3 regions of the Terrabacter sp. AAH1 genome follow, and region 3 is predicted to be linked to each of the others. Evidence: riboswitches for the same ligand, from Rfam matches in the RefSeq annotation. Region 3 holds a riboswitch; each other region holds the start of a gene.

Region 1 (5,702 bases), on a different contig from region 3:
GTGGCGCCACAGATCAGATGTCACCTATTCGTGCAGCAGTCCCATTACCGCAGACTTGGCACCAGCGCGCCGGACACCACGTCTTGGTAGAAGTGCACACTAGGTCCCTGTGCAACGTTGGCGAGTGTGTCCACGTGGGTGGCGAAAACCACCACCAGCCCCTTGTCCGGGACCGCTTCGATGAGCTGCCCGCCGAACCCAAGGGCTGCGTACGCGGGGTGGCCGCCGGCGGTGGTGACCCACCACTGGTACCCATAGCGGTCCGCACCTTGGGTTCCCGGTACGTCCACCTGCCCGGTGGTGGCCTCCTGCACCCAGCTCTGGGGCACGATCTGTTTGCCCTGCCACGTGCCCTGGTCGAGGTAGAGCTGCCCCAGCTTGGCCATGTCCCGGGCCCGCAGCTTCAGAAAGGAGGCCCCGTAGTTGATGCCTTGGTGGTCGACCGGCCAAGCGAACTGGGCCTTGTCGTAGGCCGCGGCCGAGGCCTTGACCAGGAGCGGCTGCGCGGCGCCGCTCATCTCGATGCCCAGTGGCCCGAACAGCTTCTCGGTCGCGTAGTTCAACACGGAGCGGTGGGTGGCTCTGGCCAGGATCGCCGCCAGTAGGTGCGAGCTGGCCGAGGAGTAGGCGAATACGCCGGGCTTCCCGATGACGCCCTGCCGCAGGATGCCCTCGACGAAGTGGTCGCTCTGGATCCACGCCCCGACCGAGCTGTCAGGTAGGTCGGCGTCCAGACCCGCCGTCATGGTCAGGAGCTGGCGCAGCTTGATGCGCGCCACCGCCGGACTCATCACGCTTCGTTCCTTGGGAAGCAACTCGCCCAAGGTCTGGTCGAGGCTTTTCAGGGAACCGTCGGCCAAGGCGATCCCCATCAGGGTCCCCACGACGCTCTTGGTGACCGAGTGCACGTTGTGGGTGTCGTCCGGCGTCGAGGCTCGGTACTCCTCATGGACCGGCGCACCGCAGACGTAGACCAGCACGGCCCGCAGTTCGCGGAGCTGATAGTCGCTCAGCAGGGCCAGCTGCTCCCTGAGGGCGGCGGAGATTCTCGCCTCCAATGCTTGGCGCTGCACGTCTCCTGCGGGACACGGCGCCAAGGAGGACGCAGGGTGCGGAGCGAGGGAGTCGCCCGTACAGCCAGTCACAAGCAGCAGCCCCACCACCAGTCCGGCAACCCCAGCGACACGGCGCCCCCGAGCGCGCGCGGCGGATCGCGCCCCAATGGAATCCGGCCAGGCGGCGGCAGTACTGGCTGCGGCTGCTCCTGCGTGCCGCGTTCGGTGAAAGACGAGCATGTCCTCGTCGGCGGGCCCCGCGCGGAACACAGGGCCCGCGACCCAGCACAGGAAGTTCCTGAGTCGCACTCTTCGAGTCTCCTCCACCTGCGCCGCTCGCGTGCCTGGTTTGGTCAGCCCGTTGTGGTGTCGATAAAGGCGTCCGTCGCGCGCCCTAGGGGCAGCTCGGTCCCAGCCGCTGCAGTCTGCGGCTGACCGTTTGGGTGTTGACACGAGGACAGTACGGCGGTGGATCGCAGCGGGCCGGCTCAAGGCCTACCGCACCGGGCCGAGGATGTAGCGCGTCGACATCGAAGAGGTCGACCGTCTCCTTCGGCCCGTTCCCGACTACGCGGACACTGGGAGCTAGCGAATCCCGCCCGTCAGGCCTCGGGCTCGCACTGGCCAGACGACTGAGCAGGGCCGCGGCCTCGTCGACCCTCGGGTGCCGGCGGTGCTGGAGTCGGTGGACCCGCTCCGTGGCCTCGCCACGGCCGAAAATGGTGGGCAAAGCGGTGGGTGACGCAAGTCGGAGTGCGACTCGCACCACGTTTCCGCAGGTCAGAGAGCTGGCGGGGGGACTCGAACCCCCAACCACCTGTTTACAAGACAGGTGCGCTGCCAATTGCGCCACGCCAGCACGCCCGCGACGCAGACGCCGCGGACGGGCGAAAGCGTAACCGAGGCGGACGGCATACGCCCAAAAAGAGGGGACGGCCCCGCGCAACCCAGGGGTTGGTCGCGCGAGGCCGTCCGGTTCAGTTCTACCAGCAACTCAGGGCAGTCGCAGGACCTGCCCCACGAAGATGAGGTTCGGGTTGGAGACGCGGGAGGCGTTGGCCTTCCAGAGCGCCTTCCAGCCGCCGGCGACGTGGTAGCGCGCGGCGATCTTGCCGAGGGTGTCCCCGCTGCGCACGGTGATGCGCGCACCCTTGCCGGTCGACACGGCGGGCTTGGCGTAGGACTTCTTCTTGACGACCTTCTTGACGACCGGCTTCTTCGCCGCGACCGGCTTGCGCACCGTGGAGCGCGAGACCGGTGCGGAGGTGGCGCCACCGTTGGCGCGGGTGAGACCGGCGCGCTTCGAGCACACGGGCCAGGCACCCGGGCCCTGCGACGCGAGCACGCGCCGCGCGACGGCGATCTGCTCGGCCTTGGTCGCGAGGTCGGCGCGCGGGGCGTAGGCGCGGCCACCGTAGCCGGCCCACGTGCTCTGCACGAACTGGAGGCCTCCGTAGAAGCCGTTGCCCGTGTTGATAGACCAGTTGCCGCCGGACTCGCACGCGGCGACGCGGTCCCAGACGGAGGCGGCCTTGGCCGACCCCGCGGTCGTGATGCCGCCGACGATGGTGGCGGCTCCGGCGATCCCGACTCCTGCGATGCGCTGCTTGACCGAGATCTTCTTGGCGGCAGCGTGCTTGGAAAGGTACTGCATGAGGTTGTTCCTTCCTGACGCGCGCCTGCGGGGTTAGCTGTCGGGTTAGGGCGTCAGGTGCCCCGTCGCTCGCGCGACCTCACCCCAAGGCCAGATCTCGTCCTCTTGTCATGCGCTCGAACACACATGCACTCACTGGCCACACTGGGTCCCCCGTCCTCGCCCGGCCCACGGGTGTGGGCTGCATCCCTGGCTGGCGAGGCTCGGCGCACGCAGGGAACGGTTCTCTTGATGGGTGTCCATGTGAAGTTGTGGAGCGTTCGTGTGGAGCCGGACGCCAGGAAAGCGGCACGAGGTCTTCGCATGGATCGCCCTTGTTCCCGTGAGGGTGGGAGCCGCCGAGCACAGACGGTACGTGACGCCTGCAGCGCCGCACAAGGCAACCCGAGATAGTTTCGTGATCTTTTCGCGATACGAGCGAGATCTGGAGGCCGAGGTCGCTACCGTCAGCGGCCGAGCGGGTTGCTCCCGAAGGGTGCCCAGGTGAGGCTCTCACCGGCCTGCAGCGCGACGAGCGCGACGACGACGCCGGCGACGGCGAGCACCAGGGTGACCGCCTGGTTGGCGATGCCGGCGGGCACGATCCGGCGCGCCATCGAGCGCGACCCGCGACGCAGCGACGCCCCTCCGGGCCCCCACCAGAGCACGAGCAGACCGACGGCGCCGCCGACGGCCAGCGTGAGCGGCGCGCCCGGCCCGAGCTCGGTGCCCTGCGTGCCGGCGAGCAGCAACGCGACCGCGTAGATGCTGGCCAGTGCGACCGCGACGGGGAGCAGGAGACCGACGGCCGTCGCCACGGTGCCGACGACGAGGTGCCAGGGGCTCGAGACGACCGCGAAGGGCACGTCGCTGCGCCTGCGGCCGTAGTCGTAGCGGCGCAGCACGAGTGCCGTCACCGAGCGGTCGGTGGCGCGGGCGAGCGCCGAGAGCACGACGAGCGCGACGAGCGCTGCGCCCGGCCAGGCCATGAGTGCCCCCGTCCAGGCGACCGCGACGGCCGCGAGCAGCCCGCTACGCATCGGCAGCCCGATGCGAGGGTCTCCCTCGCGCTCGACGACCTCGTCGTCGCCGTCCCACTCGTCCTCGGGCCAGTAGTCGGAGGCGCCGTGTCGCTCGTCGTAGACCTCCGCGCCGCCCCAGTCGCCGTCGGGCTCGTCGTCCCACCTGCCTGCGTATGCCGCCTGCCCGGGTGCCGCCGCCGGCACCCCGCTCGGGGGTGGTGCCCACCGCGCAGGGTCGGCTGCGGGCTGGACGGCCGTCGCGCCGACCGGTGGCATGACGGCGGTGCTGTGCCCTTCGACGACCTGGGTGTCCCCCGGCCCCGACGGTGGGGCACCGGCTCGGCCGGTGTCCCAGACCCCACCGCTCGGCGTCGGCACGGTCGCGGCGCGTCCGGCGGCGTACAGCTCGAGGGCTGCGAGCACCTCGTCGGCGTGGGGTCGGCGCGACGGGTCGGGCGAGAGGGACGCGCGCAGCAGCGGGACCAGGCGCGGGTCGACGCCCTCGAGATCGACGTCACCCGCGCGGACGCGTGCGAGCACGGCGTCCATGCGGGCGCGGCCGAACGGCGGGCGCCCCGACGCGGCATACGTGATCGTGGCGGCCCAGCCCCACCAGTCGGTGGCGTCGGTGATCGCGGCCCCCTCGACGAGCTCGGGCGACAGGTAGCCGGGCGTGCCCATGACCAGGCCGCCCACCGTGTGGCGCACGTCGTCCTGCAGGTGGGCGATGCCGAAGTCGATGAGCACCGGCTCGCCGTCCTCGATGAGGACGTTGCCCGGCTTGATGTCGCGGTGCACGACACCGCACGCGTGGATGGACCGGACCGCCTCGGCGATGCCGCGCGCGACGCGCACCAGCTGCGCCGGTTCCATGGGCCCGTGGTCCTCCACGACCTCGTCGAGGGCGGGACCGGGCACGTAGCGGGTGACGATGTAGGGACGCGGGGCCATGACGTCGGCGTCGATGACGGTGGCGACGCGGGCGTCGCGGATGCGCGAGAGCGTCTCGACCTCGCGGGCGAGCCGCTGGCGGGCGTCGGCGTCGTGCGCGACGTGGGCCCGCAGGACCTTGATGGCGACCGCGCGACCGCGCGGGTCGAGGGCGAGGTGGACCACACCCATGCCGCCCTCGCCGATCTCCTCGATGAGGCGGTAGCGCCCGATGCGCGGGGCGGTTCCCGGGCCGCCGGGTGCGCCCACGGGCACACCGCCGGTGCGTGCGCCGGCGCGCGGGCTGGGAACCCGCTCGGTCCGGTCGTACGCAGTCATGCCCCTACGGTATGCGACCAACCCGTGCACGCCGGAACCCCGCGACAGCGTGCCGCGGTTGTCCTGGTTCGTCCGGCCTGTCGTGGCAGGCCTGCCGCCCGCTGAGGCGGCCTGCGTCAGCGTGGCATCTCGTCGGCGCGTCGGCTGGTCGGCGCCCCTGTGTCAGCTCGTGATGTAGTCGCGCAGCTGGTCGCGCTCGGACTGCAGCTCGGACAGGCGGTGCTTGACGATGTCGCCGATGCTGACGATCGCCGCGAGGCGGCCGTCGGCGTCGACGATGGGCACGTGGCGCACCCGCATCTCGGTCATCGTGCCGGCGAGGTCGGCGATGTTGTCGCTCGCCTGGCCCGTGGTCACGTCGCTCGTCATGATCTGCGAGACGGGTGCGTCGAGGATGCTCGGGCCGGTGCCGTGCAGGTGACGCACGATGTCGCGCTCGCTCACGATGCCGTCGACAGCCCCACCATCGGTGCTCACGACCACGGCGCCGATACCGTGCTCGTCGAGCAGGGCGAGCAGGGTCGCCACGGTCTCGTCGGGCTTGATGGTGATGACCTCGCTGCCCTTGTTGCGCAGCACGTCGGAAATCTTCACGGCGACTCCTTCACCTCGGCGCGTTGCCCTCGGCGGTCGTGCGACGACCGCCAGAGATGCCCTGACTTGACCCTAGAGCGGGACCGCATCGGGCGCCACCGTTCCGTCGTTAGAGTGAGACCGAATCGC
Region 2 (5,702 bases), on a different contig from region 3:
CACGTGGGTCCAGCGGCGGCTCGGCGACCCACTTCCGCCGGGAGCCACGCCGCCTGAGCCGACCTGAGCGTCAGGAAGTGAGAACTCGACGAAGGACGGTCGAGTGCTCACTTCCCGACACGAGGAAACGGGCACTCGACGAAGCAGCGTCGAGTGCCCACTTTCCTTGGGTGTCAGGGGAGGGCCGGGTAGTCCGTGTAGCCCTCGGCGCCGCCGCCGTAGAAGGTGGCCGGGTTCGGCTCGTTGAGCGGGGCACCCTCGCGCCAGCGACGGGCGAGGTCCGGGTTCGCGAGGAACTCGCGCCCGACGGCGACGGCGTCGCCGAGGTCGCGCTCGAGGATGTCCTCGACCTCCGCGAGGCCCGTCACCGAGGCGAAGCCCGTGTTGAGGATGACGGGGCCGCCGAACCGCTTGCGCAGGTTGCGCACGAGGTCGGACTCCGGGTCGCCGAGGATGCTGAGGTAGGCGAGGCCGAGCGGCGCGATGCCCTCGACGAGCGTCTCGTAGGTCGCGGCCGTCTCGAGCTCGTCCTCCTCGAGCACGCTCTGGATGTTGTGCGCGGGCGAGATGCGGATGCCGACGCGGTCGGCGCCGATGGCCTCGGCCACCGCGGTCGTGATCTCGATCGCGAGGCGCGCCCGGTTCTCCGGCGAGCCACCGTACGCGTCGGAGCGCTGGTTGCTCGACGGGGCGAGGAACTGGTGGGGGAGGTAGCCGTTGGCGGCGTGCACCTCGACGCCGTCGAGTCCGGCCGCGATCGCCTGGCGGGCCGCGTGCACGTACTCGGCCACGAGCGCGGGGATCTCGTCGGTCTCGAGGGCCCGCGGGACGGCATACGGCTGCTCGCCCGAAGGCGTCACGATGGAGCCCGGCGCCGCGATCGCGCTCGGGGCGACGCTCTCGAGCCCGCCCTTGTTGTCGGGGTGGGCGACGCGTCCGGCGTGCATGAGCTGGACGACGACGTGGCCGCCGCCCTGGTGCACGGCGTCGGCGACGAGGCGCCAGCCGGCGACCTGCTCGTCGGAGTGGATGCCGGGGGTGTCGAGGTAGCCCTGGCCGACGGCGCTCGGCTGGGTGCCCTCGGTGATGATGAGGCCCGCGCTCGCGCGCTGGCCGTAGTACTCGGCGTTCAGCTCGGTCGGTGCCTGCCCGGCGCCGGCACGGTTGCGCGTCAGCGGCGCCATGACGAAGCGCTGGGGGAGGTCCCAGCGGCCGATGCGGATGGTCTCGAAGGCCGTGGACACAGGCCTGCTCCTCACGTTGTCGGGGATGGTCGGCGGCTCGCTGCCGCAATGCGGTGGAGCCTTCAACTACCTAGGCGACAAGTCGGACAGGGCGACGCACATTCCCGGTGGGCGGAGCGAGTCCGACCCGGCGTGCGGCGGGTGTGACCCGTCAGACACGACGAAGGGGAGGATGCCGTCGGCATCCTCCCCTTCGCGACCAGCGCTCAGACCGCGTGGGTCTGCGTGTGGGTCACGGCGCGTAGATGTACTTCATGCCCGGACCGTCGGTCAGGGTGCGGGTGTTGTAGTTGTACGGGCCGGCGAGGGCGTTCATCTCGATGATGGTGACCTCGTTGCCGTTGACGGCGGTGACCCAGGCGACGTGGCCGACGCTCGAGGAGCCGTGCACGCCGGGCTGCATCACGAGGATCGAGCGGGTGCGCGGCGTGCCGGTCACCGTGTAGCCCGCGCTCGCGGCGCCGGAGGCCCACTCCATGGCGTTGCCGGTCCAGCCACCGGGGTAGTAGCCCTCGGACGCGTGCCACTTGGCGAGCGCGCCCCAGGTGCACTGGCCCTTGGTGGCCCAGTTGTAGGCGGAACGCATGCCGGAGGACGCGCTCGGGACCGAGCCGTTGCTGACCGACTTCGTCGTCGACGTCGTCGACGTCAGCGTGCGACGGGTGAGGTCACGCGAGGCGCGCGCGGCAGCAGCCTTGCGCTCCGCGGCGGCCTTGGCAGCGGCAGCCTTGGCGGCGGCGCGCTCCGTCTTGACCTGGATGTCCTCGATGACGCGCGGCTTGGGAGCCGTGGCGCGCTGGGTGACGGCCTTCTGCGCAGCCGGCGCGTAGCCGATCTTCGCCAGGGCGGTCGAGGCGGCGGGGACGGCGCCGGTGGCCGGGCCGACGGCGGCAGCACCGGCGGTCGTGCCGGACAGCGGCTCGGCGCTCGCCGGGTTCGCGAAGGAGGCGACAAGGCCACCGGTGGCCGCGACGAAAGCCGCGCCCTTCATGGCCGGCTGAGCCGTCTCGCGCGCGAGGACCTTGAGCTCGTTGAGGGGGTTGTGTCGGCCGGGCGCACGGTGGCGGCCGCGGATGATCTCGTTGTTCACACGTGTACCTCTCCGCGCCTACGAAGTTAGCTGTCGGGTTCGGGCGGAAAGGTGCCCGGCGCTCCCCCGGCCCGCGACGAGTCGCGATCCGGGCGAGTACTTCACCCCAAGGACGTCCGGAGTCGTGGCGCCGGACGCCCGGAGAAACGTGTGGTTCCTCCGCTCCTGTCACAAGGTTTGCTCTCGCTCGTCAGGCGGTGACAGGACTAGGCGGTCCACCTCGCGAGCGCCCGACCAGGTGGCCGGACCCTCGGAAGAGTAGACGACGTTGCCGGCAAAAGTCACGTTGAGGTAACGGGGACTCGCCGGAAAGATCGTTGAAGGTCCGTTTTGGGCATCTTTACCTGCGACATACCTTCGTGCCTTGTGACGCGAGTCACATGACTCGCGCTTGACCGGCTCGAGACGGCCGACCCCCTCGGCTGCGAGTCGCCACGGGTGGTCGGGCGTGCTCAGGAAGCGCTCGTGAGGTGGCCGAAGACGATGACGTTGTCGCGGTACTCGTTGCGGCTGTCGGTCGGCCCACCGCACGTCACGAGGCGGATCTCGGAACGTCGGAAATCGCTCCGGTAGACGAGGTCGGTCGGGAAGCGCGACTTCTCGTAGGCGGCGACCTTGTCGACGGTGAAGACGAGGTGCGAGCCGTCGCGGCGCGTGACCTCGACGACGTCGCCCGCCTTGACCGCGCCGAGGCGGTAGAAGACTCCGGGAACGCCGGACGGTGTGTCGACGTGGGCGGCGATCACGGAGGGGCCGAGCTGTCCGGGGGTCGGGCCTCCGTCGTAGAGCCCGACCTCCTGAGCGGTGCCGGGCACTGAGATCGTGCCGTCAGGCTGGACCCCGAGCGGCACGAAGGTGCGCGAGCGGACGCCGATGGAGGGGATCTCCAGCAGGGTGGGCTCCGAGGCCGCCAAGGGGCCGCCCTGCAGAGTGCCCGCAGGCGCGGCCCCCGAGGTGCCCGGTCTCCCCGCAGCCCGCGTCCCACCCTGACCGGGGGACACCGACGGTGCGGGGGAGTCGGAGGCTGTCGCGCCGACGGTCGCCAGCGCGCTGCCTGCCGGCTGTGCAGCGGGCGGGGTGCCCGCCGCACCGGGCGATGACGGACTGCCACGCAGGCCGAGGACGAGCGCGACGACGGCCACGACGAGCAGGAGCGCCGACGCCGTGGCAGCCGCCGCGACACCGGCGGTGACGCGGCGGCCCGACGTGGCCTCCTTCGGCTCTGTCACGTGATGCTCGTCTCCGGTCGGTCAGCCGGTCAGGAGCGCGACCGGGCGGAGCGGCGGGCGGCGAAGGCGCCGGAACCGGCAGCAGCGAAGAGCGCGGCGCCTCCGACGGCGAGGAGCATGCCGTTCGTGTTGGTCGTGCCGCTCAGGCCGCCGCCCGTGTGCATGCCGCCGGTGGGCGCAACGTGCAGCGCCCCGCACAGGGCCGGGTCGGTCGCCTCGGTCGGAAGCTTCGGGTCGAGGTCGCTCTTGGTGTCGCCCGAGTACTTGCCGTCCTTGTTGTGGTCCACGCCGTGCACGACGACGACGGACTGGCCCTTGGCGATGGCGGCGGCCACACCGTCGGACACGGTGATGCTGCCGCGCTCGTAGCTGAGGTTGCCGCCAGGGGCGGTGCTGAAGCGGTCGACCGCGAGGCCGCTCTTGGGGCTCGTGTCCCCGGTCTTCGTGAGCGAGACGACGATGTCGCCGTAGGCGGGTCCGCCCTCGGTCGTGTTGATGGTGCCGTCCCCGCTCGTGTCGTCCTTGATGGTCGGGCACTCGTGACGCGCGGCCGCCGCGAAGTGGATGTGCGCGGCGTGCGGCTGGTCGGGCAGCAGGCCACGTGCGGCCATCTCGACCTTGATCGTGTTGCCGGTGACCGTCACCTGGGCGGTGCCGGAACCGGACACCTCGCTGCCGGGCACGGGCTCGAGTTTCGCGCTGACCCAGCCGTCGGCCGCGAAGGCGGGGCCGACGGACAATGCCATCGCGGCAGCAGCGGCCAGGCCGGCGCCCGCGATCCGAGTGGTGGTGCGAGTGGTGGTGCGAGTGGTGCTGGTGCGCATCTGTTCTTCCTCCTTGACGAGGAGACACAGCCGTCCAACCTGCTCTGCTTCAGACGGGGGGTCGTCATCGACCGTCTCCGGGTGGGGTTCGCTGTCGCGAGCCGTCCGGATTGGATCGGTGCCGGGCCTTTTCGCCGGTCCGGCCACGCATGCGCCTCTCTGGGTCTTGACTGGGAGGGACGGGGCGCGACCGGTGCCCTGCGGAGGAAGGGACAAGGGCCGTGCTCGAGAGCTCCAAGGCGTTCGGCGGGTTCTCCGTCGACGACATCCCTGCGGCGAAGGCGTTCTACGCCGACACGCTCGGCCTCTCGGTGACCGAGGAGAACGGCATGCTCACGCTGCATCTCGCCGGGGACCGGCCGGTCGTCGTCTACCCGAAGCCGAACCACCAGCCCGCGACGTTCACGGTGCTCAACTTCCCGGTCGACGACGTCGAGGCGGCTGTCGACGAGCTGACCTCGCGGGGCGTCACGTTCGAGCGGTACGAGGGGACGCCCACCGAGACCGACGAGAAGGGCGTCTTCCGCAAGGGCGGCCCGCTCATCGCGTGGTTCACCGATCCTGCCGGCAACGTCCTCAGCGTCATCGAGTCGTCGCCGGCGTGACCCGCCGGCGCTGAGCCGCCGGGGCCGTATGCCGCGTGGCTAGGGTCGGGGGGTGTTCGACGACAGCGCCCATGTCCTGCGCCGTACCCGCCGCGTGCTCGCCGAGCACGTGACCCCTTCGGTCCACCGCGACCGCGTGCCGCTCGCGACGTCCGCGTGGCCGGTGCCGGGGGAGCCGGTGCCCGTCGCGGACGCGCTGGCCTCAGCCGCGGGCGGCTGTTTCGAGCCGGTCGCGCCGGGCACGCCATGGGGTGAGCCGTGGTCGACGTGGTGGTTCGAGATCACCGGGGCGGTGCCCGAGGCGTTCGTCGGGGAGTGTGTCGAGGTCGTCGTCGACCTCGGCTTCCATGGCGAGGGGCCGGGGTTCCAGGCCGAGGGGTTGCTCCACGACGCCGAGGGCACACCGCTCAAGGGCATCCACCCGATGAACCGGTGGCACCGCGTCGCGTCGGAGGCGCGCGGCGGCGAGCCGATCCACCTCTTCCTCGAGGCCGCCGGCAACCCGGCCGTGATGGAGCACGGGTTCCGCCCCACGAGGCTCGGCGAGGTGGCGACGGCCGGTGCCGCGCCGCGCTACGTCCTCGGCGACGTCGAGGTCGCCGTCTTCGAGCCGGAGGTCTTCGGGCTCGCGATGGACCTCGACGTGCTCGTCGACCTCGCGACCGAACTGCCCGAGCGGGATGCCCGCCGGCTCGAGGTGACGGCCGCGC
Region 3 (5,702 bases):
CTCGGCTCCGTCGTGATCTCGCGCTGGGGCATCGAGTCCGCGTACGCCGTCGGCGGGGTCGCGAGCCTCGCGGCCTTCGTGCTCGTGCTCGTGGCGCCGGACATCACCGGGTCGGCGCACCGGGTGGCCACGGCCGGCGTCCCGCGGAGCGTCATGTCGGTGCTGGCCCAGCACCGCCACGTGCTGCTGACGCTCGGCACGGGGGCGATGTGTGTGGCCGGTGCGCGGGCCATCCGCGAGGCGCTCGTGCCGCTGTGGGCCGAGTCGGTCGGCTTCTCACCGGCGCAGACCTCGCTCGTCTTCGGCGTCGCCGGCGCCATCGACATGGCGCTCTTCTACCCGTCCGGCTGGCTCATGGACCGCTACGGCCGGGTCGCGGCGGCCGTGCCGAGCATGCTCGTGCTCGGGCTGGGGATGGCCCTGCTGCCGCTCGCCACGAGCCTCGTCGCGGTGACCGCCGCCGCCACGGTGCTCGGGGTCGGCAACGGGCTCGGGGCGGGCCTCATCATGACGTTGGGCGCGGACGCGTCCCCGGCCGACGGGCGGGCGCAGTTCCTCGGGGGCTGGCGACTCTGCGCCGACCTGGGAAGGGCTGCGGGGCCCCTGGCGTTGTCAGGGCTGAGCGCCGTCATGTCACTCGGCGCCTCGGCCGTCGTGCTCGGCGTGGGCGCGGTGGTCGGCGCGGGATGGCTGCGCATCTGGGTGCCCCGGCACGACCCCACCAGGGCCTCCAGGGCAGGGGCGGGGACGGGCGCCGCGACGGGTGGTCACTGACCGTCCGAGAACTCTGAGAGGGTATGACCGTGACGGACCTGATCGACACCACCGAGATGTACCTCCGGACGATCTACGAGCTCGAGGAAGAGGGCATCGTGCCCCTGCGCGCTCGTATCGCCGAGCGTCTCGGCCACTCGGGCCCGACGGTGTCGCAGACCGTGGCCCGGATGGAGCGTGACGGGCTCGTCGCCGTCTCCGGTGACCGTCACCTCGAGCTGTCCGACCACGGCCGCCTGCTCGCGACCCGCGTCATGCGCAAGCACCGCCTGGCCGAGCGCCTCCTCGTCGACGTCATTGGCCTCGAGTGGGAGTACGCACACGACGAGGCGTGCCGCTGGGAGCACGTCATGTCCGAGAAGGTCGAGCGCAAGATCCTCGGCCTCATCGGCGGTGGCCTCGAGTCGCCCTACGGCAACCCCATCCCCGGCCTCGACGAGCTCGGCATGCACCAGGACGAGGACTTCCTCACCGGCCTCATCCCGCTCACGACAGCCGTGCGCGACAGCGCCGCGAGCGTGACGATCCGCCGCATCGGCGAGCCGGTCCAGGTCGACCCCGAGGCCCTCGGCCTGCTGACGAGCGCCGGCGTCGTGCCCGGAGCGCGCGTCGACGTCACGCGCGACGGGTCCCGGGTCGTCGTCGTCCGCGACGGCGGCGAGCCCTCGACGGGCGTCTCCCTGCCCGACGACGTCGCCGTCCACGTCTACTGCCAGACGGCCTGACCCCCCGCCTCGCCCGCCTCGCCTCGAGGCGTCACCACGCGGCCTGACCACCGGCCTACGTCAAGGTCTGCCCCGATCGGCCGGGGCGTTTTGGCACACCCTGCCACGGGTTGTCCGCGTCGTGTCCGAGTCGCGGGACGCTTCCGAAATTGGTGCTGACCCGGAGGTGACAACTCGGGGCGGGTTGGGTAGTTTGGCCGCACTTGCTCTCCCCGTCGAGCAGGTGCCCCGGGTCGGACCGCCTAGTCCTGCCATCGACCTGTGGCCAGTGACGAACCGCATGGCAGGAGCGGGGGAACCACTTTCTCCGGGCGTCGAGAGACGTCCTTGGGGTGAAGCCCTCCGTGGACCGCAACGGTCCGAGTGAAGGCCGGGCGAGTACCTCCAGCCCGAACCCGACAGCTCACCTCGTAGGCGTCGAGAGGTCAAACGTGGCTCAGAACGTTCCCGGGCGCCACCGCGCCCCCGGTCGATTCAACGCGATCTCGGAGCTCAAGACGATCGCGAAGGAGTCGGCCCAGCCGGCCGTCAAGGGCGCCGCGATCGTTGCCGCCTCGGGTGGCCTCGTCGCCTCGTTCGCCGGCACGGCGAACGCCGCTGACGGTGTCAGCGCCGCTGCCGGCCCGGCGGTCGTCGGGCCCCAGGTGGGCTCGCTCAAGGCCGCGAACGCCCTGTCGGCCATCGGCTACGGCAAGCCGGCGCTCAAGACCAAGCCCCTCGTCATCGAGGACATCAAGGTCAAGCGCGAGCGCGCCGAGGCTGCCGCCGACAAGGCCGCCGCCGAGCGTCGTGCCGCCGCGGCCGAGCGCGCCTCGCGCTCCACCGCCCGCGTCGCGCTCAACGACGCGAAGATCCCCAGCGCCTCCGGCATCGTCGGCATCGCGCAGTCCTTCTTCGGCGTCCCCTACGTCTACGGCGGCTCGTCGCCCTCGGGCTTCGACTGCTCGGGCCTGACCTCCTACGTCTACCGCCAGGCCGGCATCTCGATCCCGCGCACGGCCTCCGCGCAGCAGGCCGCCGCGACCCGCGTCAGCGACCCCCAGCCGGGCGACCTCGTCTTCTTCGGCTCGCCGGCGTACCACGTGGGCATCTACGTCAGCCCGGGCCGCATGATCGACGCCCAGCGCCCCGGCACCGTCATCGGCAACCACTCGATCTGGACGCGGCCCTCGGGCTACGGCCGCTTCTGAGCCTCGCACGACCTCTCGTGCCGTTGTGCCCTCGCCGACTCCGGCGGGGGCACAACGCGTTTCGGGCCCGTCACCGGCTCCGTGGTTGACTGAGTCGATGACCGACCAGTCTGCTGCCGAGTCCACGACCCTCATCGAGCTCGACCTCTGGAGCGACCTGGTCTGCCCTTGGTCGTGGGTGGCCAAGCGACGGGTCGAGGCGGCCGTCGCGGCCTTCGAGCGACCGCACGACGTCACCGTGCGGCTGCGCTCCTTCGAGCTCGACCCGGACGTCCCGCGGGGCGGCGGTGTTCCCGTGAGCGAGCACGTGGCGCTGCGGCACGGCGGCGACGCGGAGGCAGGGCGGCTCATGAACGCCCGGGCCAGCGAGGTCGCCGAGGCCGACGACCTCTACTTCGACTGGGACCGCGCCGTGCGGGCCAACAGCTTCGACGCGCACCGGCTGTGCGCGCTGGCCGGCGAGATGGGCGGCCCGGCCCTGCGGTCCGCGGCCGTCGAGCGCTTCCAGTCCGCGCACTTCAGCGAGGGCCTGCCGATCGACGACCACGAGGTGCTCCAGCGGCTGTCGGCCGAGTGCGGCCTCGACGAGCGGCGCGTCTCGGCCGTCCTCGCGTCCGACGCGTACGCCGACCAGGTGCGGGCCGACGAGGAGAAGGCACGCTCGATGGGCGTGACGTCGACGCCCTTCGTCGTCGCCAACGCGTATGCCGCCGTGTCGGGTGCGCGTCCCGTCGACGACTACCTCGCCCTCCTCCGTGGAGTGGCGACCCAGACAGTCTGAGCTGCGGCCAAAAGCCGCGAATCGCCCATAGCGCAACGCGATTCGTCCACCTGCTGGCATGTCGCGCCCTGACGGGCGACAGCGCAGGTGGTCGGGGTGGAGGATGCCCACAGGTGCGTGGCCGTGACGACGGCTCGGTGAGTCCGGGCTCGGGACGGGAGAGCGTGGAGCGCGTGGGCGACGAGCACGACGAGGTGGACGAGGCGGTGCTCGCCGCCTGGCGGTCGCTGCCGAGCGAGCACCGTTTGGTGCTCTGGCAGCTCGTGGTGCACGACGAGGGCCTCGGCCGGCCCGCTCCGCCGCGCCGGCCGTCGCGCCGGGGCGTCGCCGCGCCGGCCGAGCGTGCCCGCGACCGGTTGCGGCTCGGGTTGCTCTCCGAGCTCGTCGCGAGAGCGGAAGGCCCCGAGTGCGCCGCCGCCCGTCGCGCCCTCGCAGGTCACCTGCGTCACCTGCCGTCCGGGCCGGGTACGCCGGAGGCGGAGCAGCACCTCGAGGTGTGCGAGCGGTGTCGCACCGCCGTGGCGCTCCTGGACGACGTGGACGGTGCGATCAGGTCGCGCGTTGCACCGGCGCTGCTGCCCGGCGCCTTCACCACGGCCGTGGTCGAGGACGGGGCTCCTCCGGCCTCGGCCGCCACCGTCGACTCGGCGCCGTCGACGCCTCCGGCGGCGCGGGTGCTCTCCATGCCGGGCCGACCGGCCGCGTTGCTCACCGCTGCCGGGGCACTCGTGCTGGCTGCCGTGATGCTCCGGCTCGCGTGGGCCCCCGGCGGCGGACTCACGGCGGAGGCGCCCTCGCCTCGGCCGCCGTCCGTCGCGACCCTCTCGGTGGACGCGTCGCCCGACTCGGACCGCGCGGCCGCCGCGGCGTCCGGACCCCGGCCGGTCATCGGTGTGGCCGTGGCGGAGTCGGTCTCTGGTCGCCGTGGGACGGTGTCCCTTCCCGCAGGTGGTTCGCGGCCCGACGGGCCGGCCGGCCTCCGCGCTGCTTTCGCCCAGCGCCGTGGGGCGTCCGGCGTCGGCGGCGGGGCGACAGTCGGGCTGCGTACGCGTCCCTCAGCGGTCACCTCGCCGCCCTTTGTCGCGTCACCCGTGGCCTCGGCACCGGTTGCCTCAGCTCCTGGAGCGTCGGCCACCGCGCCTGCGACGGCGTCGACCACCCCACCCGCAGCGACCACGACGGCGCCGCCTCCCGGGCCGGTCGTGCCGCCAGAGGGCACCGTCACCACCCTGGTCTTCGTGCCCGCGGACCAGGGGACGTTCGTCGCGACGCTGGCGGTGAGCCAGGGCTGGCTGCTCACCTCGGTGGTGGACGTGCGCGGCACCCAGGCGGTCGAGCACGTGGCGACCCCGTCCACCGAGGTCGTCGACCGGATGCACGCGGGTCGGGTGATTGTCGAGGTCACGAAGGCGGCCGGCTCGGCCGGGGCAGGGCTGCTGTCGGTGTCGTTCGTGGGCCCGTCGGGCTCGGTGCTGCCCGGTTCGGGCACCTACGCGTTGCGTTGACGCGGGGCATCGTCCTCATCGTCGGCGTCTTCGTCGGCGTCCACCTCGGCGTCCTCAGGACCTCGCGCTCCGTCGACCTCGCCCGCCCCTGACGGCGCGGCGGCGTCGGAGGAGGGGATGGCGGCATACGGCCGGGGAGAGCTGGGGGTCCCCGGCGCACCCGCTGGGGCGACCTCGTCGACGGGGATCACCTGGCTGAGGCGCGTCAGCTCGACGACGGCGCGGATGGGGGAGGCCTGCGGCACGACGAGGCGCAGGTCCTGGCGGCGGTCGCGCAGACGCTCGGAGAGGCGGAAGAGCGTGGCGATGGCAGCACTGTCGATGTACGTCGTGTCGGTGAGGTCGAGGACGATGAGGGTGACGTCGTCCGGCACACCGTGGGCGACGGCTTCGATGACGTCGCGTGCGTTGGACAGGTCGACCTCGCCCGAGATGCGCACGAGCTGGGTGGCCCCGTCACGCTGCGTGCGCACCCGGGCGAGCTCGCTCACGCGAGGCTCCCCAGGCGTACGCGCCGGGTGAGCCGCACCTCGGTGCCCGACGGGGTGTGCCCGACATCGACGTCGTCCATGAGGGAGTGCATGAGCTGCAGTCCCCACCCGCCGCCGCGGTCGGCGGCCGGGCGCCACTGGCCGTGGTCGCGCACCCGGAGCTCGAGGTCGTCGCCGACGAGGCGCGCGGAGAGCTCGAGGGGCCCCGCGGCGTTCGCGCCGCTGTAGGCGTGCTG

Evidence for each region. A riboswitch is a leader RNA that binds a small molecule or an ion and turns the genes downstream of it on or off. The one in region 3 is predicted to bind cyclic di-AMP.
Region 1: linked by a shared signal. The riboswitch ahead of ACXR8F_RS03660 (transglycosylase family protein) and the one ahead of ACXR8F_RS14610 (C40 family peptidase) in region 3 are both predicted to bind cyclic di-AMP.
Region 2: linked by a shared signal. The riboswitch ahead of ACXR8F_RS05905 (CHAP domain-containing protein) and the one ahead of ACXR8F_RS14610 (C40 family peptidase) in region 3 are both predicted to bind cyclic di-AMP.

Annotation. Positions count from the first base shown of each region.
Region 1 covers NZ_JBTJJV010000001.1:780,302-786,003, forward strand. The annotation lists gene ACXR8F_RS03645 (serine hydrolase domain-containing protein) at 45-1,073, opposite strand; gene ACXR8F_RS03650 (hypothetical protein) at 1,495-1,575, shown strand; tRNA gene ACXR8F_RS03655 (tRNA-Thr) at 1,842-1,914, opposite strand; gene ACXR8F_RS03660 (transglycosylase family protein) at 2,050-2,709, opposite strand; cyclic di-AMP (ydaO/yuaA leader) riboswitch at 2,715-2,888, opposite strand; gene ACXR8F_RS03665 (serine/threonine-protein kinase) at 3,156-4,979, opposite strand; gene ACXR8F_RS03670 (CBS domain-containing protein) at 5,142-5,573, opposite strand.
Region 2 covers NZ_JBTJJV010000002.1:413,515-419,216, forward strand. The annotation lists gene ACXR8F_RS05895 (N-acetyltransferase family protein) at 1-67, shown strand, start outside; gene ACXR8F_RS05900 (alkene reductase) at 174-1,244, opposite strand; gene ACXR8F_RS05905 (CHAP domain-containing protein) at 1,477-2,334, opposite strand; cyclic di-AMP (ydaO/yuaA leader) riboswitch at 2,338-2,524, opposite strand; gene ACXR8F_RS05910 (class F sortase) at 2,787-3,563, opposite strand; gene ACXR8F_RS05915 (hypothetical protein) at 3,593-4,387, opposite strand; gene ACXR8F_RS05920 (VOC family protein) at 4,609-4,992, shown strand; gene ACXR8F_RS05925 (alpha-mannosidase) at 5,045-5,702, shown strand, end outside.
Region 3 covers NZ_JBTJJV010000009.1:93,856-99,557, forward strand. The annotation lists gene ACXR8F_RS14600 (MFS transporter) at 1-774, shown strand, start outside; gene ACXR8F_RS14605 (metal-dependent transcriptional regulator) at 804-1,499, shown strand; cyclic di-AMP (ydaO/yuaA leader) riboswitch at 1,759-1,928, shown strand; gene ACXR8F_RS14610 (C40 family peptidase) at 1,931-2,689, shown strand; gene ACXR8F_RS14615 (DsbA family oxidoreductase) at 2,787-3,470, shown strand; gene ACXR8F_RS14620 (hypothetical protein) at 3,644-4,975, shown strand; gene ACXR8F_RS14625 (STAS domain-containing protein) at 4,960-5,466, opposite strand; gene ACXR8F_RS14630 (ATP-binding SpoIIE family protein phosphatase) at 5,463-5,702, opposite strand, start outside.